Regions from separate parts of the Bradyrhizobium sp. 23 genome, predicted to be linked through region 2. Evidence: predicted binding sites of a transcription regulator. Region 2 holds the regulator's gene; each other region holds the start of a gene.

Region 1 (2,197 bases), on a different contig from region 2:
TGATGGCGACGACGTCGGGGTCGCGCGTCGCCTGCTGGAGAAACTGCACCACGACGTCGAAGGATTCGTAGGGGTGATGGACGACGAGGTCCTTCTGCCGGATCGCAGCGAAGATGTCGCCGCCTTGCTCGCGCACGCGCTCGGGATGGCGCGGCACGTAAGGGGTGAATTCGAGATCGGGCCGGTCAAGGCGGGTGAGCTGCGAGAGCTCGTTCATGGCGAGCACGCCATCGACCAGGAACACCTCGTCGTCGGCGGTCGACAGCGCGTGCTGCACGAAACTGCGCAGCTGCTCCGGCATCTTGGCGTCGATCTCGAGTCGGATCACCGAACCGCGGCGGCGGCGCTTCAGCGCGGTCTCGAACAGGCGGACGAGATCCTCGGCCTCTTCCTCGATTTCGAGTTCGGAGTCGCGGAGGACGCGGAAGGCGCCCTGGCCGTGAAGATTGTAGCCGGGGAACAGGCGGTTGATGAACAGCGCGGTGGCCTGCTCCAGCGAGATCAGCCGGACGACCTTGCCGTCAGCCGGCAGACGGATGAAGCGGTCGATCTTGCCGGGCATGCGGATCAGCGCGTTCATCTGCTTGCCGTCGGCGGCGCGCGTGAGCTGGAGCGCGATGGTGAAGCCGAGGCTCGGAATGAACGGGAAGGGGTGGGCCGGGTCGATCGCGAGCGGCGTCAGCAGCGGGAACACGTTGCTGAGGAAGTAGTCCTCGACCCAGGTTCGTTCCGCCTTGGTGACCTCCTTGCCCTCGACCAGCACGATACCCTCGTCGGCGAGCGTGCCGCGCAGGTCGCGCCAGATTGCCTGCTGGTCGGAGGCAAGCTGCGAGACGGTCCGGTTGATGAGCGCGAGCTGCTCGGACGGGGTCAGACCGTCGGGGCTGCGCTCAGCAATACCCTCGCGCACCTGGGCCTTGATGCCGGCGACGCGGACCATGAAGAACTCGTCGAGGTTATTCGCTGAAATCGACAGGAATCGCACCCTCTCCAGCATGGGGTGGCTGGGATTGACCGATTCCTCCAGGACGCGGCGGTTGAAGTGCAGCCAGGAAAGCTCGCGATTGATGAACCGCTCGGGGCTCGATGCGATCGCCGGCGGGCCTTCGGCTTCCGGGGCTTTTTCTTTAACTTCAACAGCTTGCGCAGAATCCATCAGAAGTCGGTCCATCCAGTTCGCCCCAATTTGCGACTTACGCGCAAAACCCGCGGGAGCATGTGTTAGAGCGATGACGTTTCGATGACATTGATGTTCCGCCGCCCGGCCGCGTCAACCCGCCTTGGTCAGACATCCCGGAGCAGCTCGGCCGCCAGGGCCCGGGTGACGGGGCGGCCGAGGCGCAAGGCCTCGCTGTCCAGCAGGTCCACAGCCCGTCGGGCGGCGGCCGAGGACCGCTCCAGGCGAGTGGCGAGGTAGCTGACCACGCTCTCGTCCACCGCGAGCTGGCGGTCGGCGCAGAACTTGACGATCAGGCCGCGGAAGAGCTGGTCGTCGGGCGGCAGCAGCGAGACAACGGGGACGGCGCGGAGCCGCGAGCGCAGGTCGGCGAGCTCGATCTCGAGAGACGCGGGCACCTCGCGTCCGGTGAAGAGGACGTAGGCGCCGTCCTCGCGGGCCAGATTCATCAGATGGAACAGGGCGCGCTCGTCGAATTCCCTGGCTTTGGGATCCTCGACCACCAGCGCGCCGGTGGCGAGCGCAGCCGGGACGGCCTCGGCGGTCAGCCCATTGGCCGTGGTCGAGCGGGCGCCTGAAGCCTCGGCCCAGATCGCGGCGAGATGGCTCTTGCCGCTTCCTTCCGGGCCGGCCAGCCACATGATTCGGTTCGGCCATTCCGGCCAGGCGTCGATGAGGGCAAGACCGGCGGCGTTGACGGGGCCTTCGAGGAAATTGTCCCGGCTCAGGCTCTCCGCATGCGGAAGCGAAAACGCCAACTGTCGGGGATGAACGCGGCCTGGCACGCTTGCTTTGCTCCGTGCCGGCGTGCCGGCTTCGTTTGACGAGATGCGACCTAATCGAGCGGGAGTTGGCCTTTTACGGGGCCGCTCCCAACTCACTTGGCCTCGATCGTGCTCATGTGCCGCAACCATTCGACAAGATAGAGCGACACGGAGGAGAGCGTGAAGACCGTGACGAGGCCCATCAGGATTATATCATAAGGACCGGGTTTGAAGCCGAAGGCGAGGGCGGCCAGCA
Region 2 (2,197 bases):
CATCGACACCGAGCTCGACGCGCTGCAGAAGCGCATCGAGGAGCGTGCGGTGCTCACCATCGCCCGCCGCCAGCCGATGGCGGTCGATCTGCGCGAGATCGTCGGCGCCATGCGCGTCGCGACCGATCTCGAGCGCATCGGCGACCTCGCCAAGAACATGGGCAAGCGCGTCGCGGCGCTGGAGACGGACTTCCATCCGCTCAAGCTGTTCCGCGGCCTCGAGCACATGACCGACCTCGTGCAGCAGCAGGTCAAGTCGGTGCTGGACGCCTATGCCGCGCATGATCTGCCGGCGGCGATGGCGGTCTGGAAGGGCGACGAGGAGGTCGACGCCATCTGCACCTCGCTGTTCCGCGAGCTCCTCACCTACATGATGGAGGATCCGCGCAACATCTCGTTCTGCATCCATCTGATGTTCTGCGCCAAGAACATCGAGCGGATCGGCGACCACGCCACCAACATCGCCGAGACCGTGTTCTACATGATCGAGGGCCAGGCCATCACCGACAAGCGGCCGAAGGGCGACATGACGACCTTCGCCAACACGGTACCGAACACCTGAAGACTTAGGGAGCGACGACCCGATGGGCGCACGCATTATGGTGGTTGAGGACGAGGAAGCCCTGACCGAGCTTCTCCGCTACAACCTCGAAGGCGACGGCTATGACGTCGAGACGGTGATGCGCGGCGACGACGCCGACACCCGCCTCAAGGAGCACATCCCCGATCTGATCGTGCTCGACTGGATGCTGCCGGGCCTGTCAGGCATCGAATTGTGCCGGCGGCTTCGCACCCGTCCCGAGACCAAGCAGCTTCCGATCATCATGCTCACCGCGCGCGGCGAGGAGAGCGAGCGGGTGCGGGGTCTTGCGACCGGCGCCGACGATTACATCGTCAAGCCGTTCTCGGTGCCGGAGCTGCTGGCGCGCGTGAAAGGCCTGCTGCGGCGCGCGAGCCCGGAGCGCCTCGCCACCGTCCTTGCTTTTGGCGACATCGAGCTCGACCGTGACAAGCGCCGCGTGGCGCGCTCGGGCCGGCCGATCGATCTCGGTCCGACCGAATATCGCCTGCTGGAGTTCTTCCTGGAGCACCCGGGACGGGTGTTCTCGCGCGAGCAGCTGCTCGACAGCGTCTGGGGTCGCGACATCTATATCGACGAGCGCACCGTCGACGTGCATATCGGTCGCCTGCGCAAGCTGCTCAATCTCGGCCGCGAGCAGGACCCGATCCGCACCGTCCGCGGCGCCGGCTACGCGCTGGATGATCGCTTCGCGAAGGCGGAGCAGGTGTAGGGTTGCAGGCTTGTTTGTTGGCGAGCTGTCCCTGCATTCTCAGCCGTCGTCCCGGACAAGCGAGCGAAGCGAGCGCTGATCCGGGACCCATAACCACCGAACGTGGTTTGGCGAAGACTCGGAGTGACCCCTTCCGCACGATTATTGCGTGCTCGGAGTATGGGTCCCGGCCCCCCGTGCGCAATTGCGCACTAGGCCGGGACGACACTGAAATTGTTGAACTGTCTTCGCGTGACGACTAACGGGGACCCGGCTTTACCGGTGCGCGGCGCCGATCCGACGCGGGCTGGTACGCAACGCGCGAGTGCTGGGCGCAATAGGGCAGTCCGGACAGCGCCCTTCCACCGCAGAAGAAGAAGTCCGGGCTCGAGGGATCGCCGACCGGCCAGTGGCAGGTCGCCTCGTTCAATTCCAGCAGCGACAGCCGCTGGCTCATCGGCACCACGTTGTCGTAGGTGACCGGATCCGGCTCAGCCTCGACCTCGAAGGCCTGCGCCAGCGCGGTGTTGCCGCGCGAGATCGGGCGGCTCACCCGCATCATGTGCTGCGCGGGGCGCGCCTTGCGCGGCCGCGGCGCTGCCGATGATGGGCTCTTGGCGCGGCCCGAAAGGCCGAGCCTGTGCACTTTGCCGATCACGGCATTGCGGGTCACATTGCCGAGCTCCGCCGCGATCTGGCTGGCCGAAAGTCCGGCCTCCCAGAGCTTTTTCAGCTGCTCGACGCGATCATCGGACCAGGTCAAAACCGTCATTGCACCCTTTCCCTCGCTGCGCGCCAGCCATCCTGGGGCCTCGCAGCGAATGCCTAAGCCTTCAAAAACCCGTGCCGCCAGAATCCCTTAAGGCTCGCCGGGCGCGTCTTGAACGCCCGAACGTTTACGCCGGTACATAAGGACTTAAAGATCA
Region 3 (2,197 bases), on a different contig from region 2:
AGAAGCTGCTCGCGGCCGAATTCGGGCAGCGCCACCAGCATGGCGGCGTCGAACACGCCGAGCGAGCCGGGAGCATGGCTGGCGAAGCCGAGCAATGTCGCCAAAATGAACACCACGGAGAGCGACAGGAAATCGATCTGCGGAGTGGCCGGCACCAGAAGGTACATCGCCAGCGCGCAGAATCCGAGATCGACGACGCCGATCAGGATCTGCACCAACGTCAGCGGCGCTGACGGCAGCACCACCTTCCAGCCTTTCTGGCCGAGCTCGCGGCGCTTCTCGCCCATGCACAGCCAGACCAGATAGGCGCCGATCGAGGCGAGGCCGCCGATCGCAATCAGCCGGTTGATCGACGACGGCAGCTGATCCATGTAGGAGGCGGCATCCGGATGGATGGCCATGCCGATCGAGAGCACGAAGATGTTACCGAGCCAGAAGGTCAGGCCCGACAGGAAGCAGATTTTTGCGACGTCGATCGCATTCAGCCCGTAATCCGAATAGATCCGGAAGCGGATCGCGCCGCCGGTGAAGACGGTGGCGCCGATATTGTGGCCGATCGAATAGGACGTGAAGCTGGAGAGCGCTGCTATGCGATAAGGCACGTGCCTCTTGCCGATCGTTCGCAGTGCAAAAAAGTCGTAGAAGGTCAGCGTACAGAACGCGAAGCATACGCAGATCGCCGCCAGCCCGATATTGCCGCGGGGGATTTCGGTCAACGCGGTCAGGATGACCCCGGTGTCGATGCCCTTGAGCGTCCGCACCAGCGTGGTGATCGCGAACGCGATGATGAAGACGCTCGCCGCAACGCCGAGTCGCCGCCAGCCGATCCATCTCTTGAAGCCGCGCTTCAGCGCGGTCAGCAGTCCGTGCATTCATCCTCCCGGCGGGGGGCAAGACCGACCAGGCCAGACATTGGCCGGTCGGATGCGATCAGTGCCCGATGTGGGCTTGGATCGCTAGGCATGATGTAGCTCATTTAAGGCAAAAACAGTGACTTGTGCAGCCCTTGACAAGGATTGGTTCTGCCTTGGACCAGCTACTTTGTCATACGCGGTTCACATCGGACGCGCGTTAAGCATATGAGTCGTGGCACCGGTCGCGTCCGTCCGTGACATAGTCTCAGACCCTGCATGGCCGGCATTGTTCCAGCGCAAGGGATGCGGGCTTTTTTGGAACGACGATGCCGTGCGCTGGTTAGTGCCCCATCAGCAATCGAACATGGCGGAATAACCGGCTTCTCCTGCGAGCCGGTGCCTCCGTGTTCCCACAACCCGAGAGGATCGGACCGATGGGATTGTTCACAAAAGACATCAAGACCATGAACGACCTGTTCGTGCATCAGCTCCAGGACATCTATTACGCCGAGCAGCAGCTCACCAAGGCTCTGCCTAAAATGGCGGATAAGGCGACCGATCCGCAGCTGAAGCAGGGCTTTTTGACGCACCTCGAAGAAACCAGGGAGCACGTCAAGCGCCTCGAGGAAGTGTTCAAGATGCACGGTGCGCAGGTGAAGGCGGTCGATTGCCCCGCGATCGACGGCATCATCGAGGAAGCCGACGAGACCGCCGGCGAAGTCGCCGACAAGGCGGTGCTCGACGCCGCGCTGATCAACGCGGCACAGGCGGCGGAGCATTACGAGATCGTCCGCTACGGCAGCCTGATCGCCTGGGCCAAGCAACTCGGCCGCAACGACTGCGCCAGCGTGCTCGCCAAGACGTTGGAAGAAGAGAAGGCGACCGACAAGAAGCTGACCACGATCGCCGAGAGCAAGGTGAATCTGCGCGCTGCGAGCTGAGGGCCAGGCGTAGCCAGGATCGAGCGTCGCGCGGTCATCCGCGCGACGCTCGAACATGACGCATCCGTCCCGCATCCATCATTCGACCCTTGTCGTAACATGACGAGGGGCAGGAAGCGTATCGTTCGCATGGGGCTGCAACCGAGATGGCAGCATGCGAGTAAGCACCGCCAGATACGAAGCCTTCGAAGCCGGCGCGCCGCATTCCGGCTCCCGCCTTGCGACGTCCCTCACCCTTGCCGCGATGAGCCTTGGTTATGGCGTGGTGCAGCTTGACGTCACCATCGTCAACACCGCGCTCGACGCGATGGGCAGGACGCTCGGCCGCGGCGTCGCCGAGCTGCAATGGGTTGTCAGTGCCTACACCATTGCGTTTGCCGCCTTCATCCTGACGGCCGGCGC
Region 4 (2,197 bases), on a different contig from region 2:
GAGGCCGAGCCGTAGCTCGCGATGTGAATGTTGCCGGCACGCTGGCCTTCGATTACGGCAGCGTAGTCGTTGGCGATGCGCAGCGTGACTTTCACGCCCAATTCCCTGGAGAGATAGCTCATGAACGGCGCCCAGCGCTCGGTCACGCCCGAGGCGTTTTCCGCCGGAATGACCGCGAAGGTCAGCTCGGGATATTTGGCTTTCCAGTCTTCGGCGGAGGCCGAAGTCGTCAACGCGAGCGCGGCGGCGCCGGCGAGAATCAATCTGCGAGTAATCATGATAGCCTCTTCATTGGTTGAGGTCGGTTGACGCAAAATTGGTAAGTCCTGATGCGGCGCAGCTCAGGCGGCGGCCGCCGTTCCAAGCGCCGGAATGCCCTGTCGCACCGGTGCAGGCGTGCCGCCCATGACTTCGGCGGCTTCGAGATCGTAGAGCTCGCGCGCCACGTGGTCGGTCAGCTCGGCCGGCGCGCCGTCGAACACCACGCGGCCCTGCGCCATGCCAATCAGGCGGTCGCAATAGCTGCGCGCCAGGTCGAGCGAATGCAGATTGCAGAGCACCGTGATGCCGAAGTGCTTGTTGATGCGCAGCAGCGCATCCATGACGATCTTGGTGTTGCGCGGATCGAGCGAGGCGATCGGCTCGTCGGCGAGGATGATGTCGGGCTGCTGCACCAGCGCGCGGGCAATCGCGACGCGCTGCTGCTGGCCGCCGGAGAGCTGATCGGCGCGCTGGGCCGCGAGCGGGGCAATGTCGAACTGTTCGAGCGCGGACATCGCCAGCGCCCTGTCCTGCTCGGGCCAGGTCTGCGACAGCGAGCGCCAGGCCGGCATCGTCGCAAGCCGTCCCATCAGGACGTTGGTGAGCACATCGAGCCGGCCCACCAGATTGAACTGCTGAAAGATCATCGCCGAGCGCGCCCGCCACTGCCGCAGCTCCTTGCCGCGCAGCGCCGTGACGTCGAGGCCGTCGAACAGGATGCGGCCCTGTGCAGGGGTCGCGAGACGGTTGATGGTGCGCAGCAGGGTCGACTTGCCGGCGCCGGAGCGTCCGATCACGCCGACGAAGCCGCCGGGAGAGACTTGAAACGAGGCGTCGTCCACCGCGGCTTTCACGCCGAAGCGACACGTCAGACCTTCAACCACCAGCATGCAGGGCTCCAGAGTAGCTGGGACCCACCGCTAACGCCGGCGCTTGACACTTGTGTGACACGGACGTTGCGGTGCGGCGATCCTACACACCTCATCTCCTGTTCATCCCCTGTCATGGCGTCGTCATGACATTGTCATCAAGCCGCTCGAAGAGAAACGCCCGCCCTCTCGTTCGGATTCAACATGGCCGCCAAAGCTCTTTCGGTCCAGCCGACTGTCGATCCCTCCGCGAAGCTGCACGACGCCAGGCTTGGGGCCTACACCGAGGTCGGCGCGCGCACGATGCTGCACGAGGTGACGATGGGGGATTACTCCTATGTCGTGAACGACGCCCAGATCACCTACACCACCATCGGAAAATTCTGCTCGATCGCGGCGATGACACGGATCAATCCGGGCAATCACCCGATGCAACGCGCCACGCAGGCGCACTTCACCTATCGTTCGAGCGCCTATTTCGAAGGCGAGAGCGACGACACGGAATTCTTCGACTGGCGGCGCCAGCATCACGTCCATATCGGCCATGACGTCTGGATCGGCCATGGCGCGATCGTTCTGCCGGGCCGCAACATCGGCACCGGCGCGGTGATCGCGGCCGGCGCCATCGTCACCAAGGACGTTCCGGCCTACACCATCGTCGCCGGCAATCCGGCGCGCATCGTGCGCCGGCGGTTCTCGGAAGAGGTTGCGGGGCGGCTTGCGAGGCTCGCTTGGTGGGACTGGGATCACGACAAGTTGCGTGAAGCCCTGCCCAATTTCCGCAAGCTCGGGATTGAGGATTTCCTCACGGCATACGAAGCAGGGGCACCCTCTTCTGCCAGCAAACGAAGCGCGGTCGCGTGACAGACATATTCCTCGAGGGCGGGCGGGCCCTGATCGGCTCCGAGTTCGCCGAAACGTCGCTTCTCGTGTCCGGAACGGACATCGCAGAGATCAATGCCTCGCGCAGCCGGGCGCGGCTGGCGATCAAGGCGCGCGATCTGCTGGTCCTGCCGGGCATCGTCGATCTGCATGGCGATGCCTTCGAGCGACAGATGATGCCGCGC

What was found. Region 2 encodes PhoB, which activates phosphate uptake and scavenging genes when phosphate is short. Its sites were predicted from a motif close to TGTCATNNANCTGTCAT; they were not measured.
Region 1: a site for PhoB is predicted at 1,230-1,246, ahead of IVB32_RS41835 (RNA degradosome polyphosphate kinase). Genes of this name have one in related genera too.
Region 3: a site for PhoB is predicted at 1,043-1,059, ahead of IVB32_RS03610 (YbhN family protein). Genes of this name have one in related genera too.
Region 4: a site for PhoB is predicted at 1,273-1,289, ahead of phnC (phosphonate ABC transporter ATP-binding protein). Genes of this name have one in related genera too.

What each region holds. Positions count from the first base shown of each region.
Region 1 covers NZ_JADPJF010000158.1:154,826-157,022, forward strand. The annotation lists gene IVB32_RS41835 (RNA degradosome polyphosphate kinase) at 1-1,156, opposite strand, end outside; gene IVB32_RS41840 (DnaA/Hda family protein) at 1,285-1,962, opposite strand; gene IVB32_RS41845 (CDP-alcohol phosphatidyltransferase family protein) at 2,055-2,197, opposite strand, start outside.
Region 2 covers NZ_JADPJF010000151.1:56,517-58,713, reverse strand. The annotation lists gene phoU (phosphate signaling complex protein PhoU) at 1-562, shown strand, start outside; gene phoB (phosphate regulon transcriptional regulator PhoB) at 585-1,292, shown strand; gene IVB32_RS37375 (GcrA family cell cycle regulator) at 1,531-2,043, opposite strand.
Region 3 covers NZ_JADPJF010000022.1:108,447-110,643, forward strand. The annotation lists gene IVB32_RS03610 (YbhN family protein) at 1-872, opposite strand, end outside; gene IVB32_RS03615 (ferritin-like domain-containing protein) at 1,289-1,795, shown strand; gene IVB32_RS03620 (MFS transporter) at 1,950-2,197, shown strand, end outside.
Region 4 covers NZ_JADPJF010000088.1:191,846-194,042, reverse strand. The annotation lists gene phnD (phosphonate ABC transporter substrate-binding protein) at 1-278, opposite strand, end outside; gene phnC (phosphonate ABC transporter ATP-binding protein) at 342-1,151, opposite strand; gene IVB32_RS21865 (acetyltransferase) at 1,335-1,994, shown strand; gene IVB32_RS21860 (alpha-D-ribose 1-methylphosphonate 5-triphosphate diphosphatase) at 1,991-2,197, shown strand, end outside.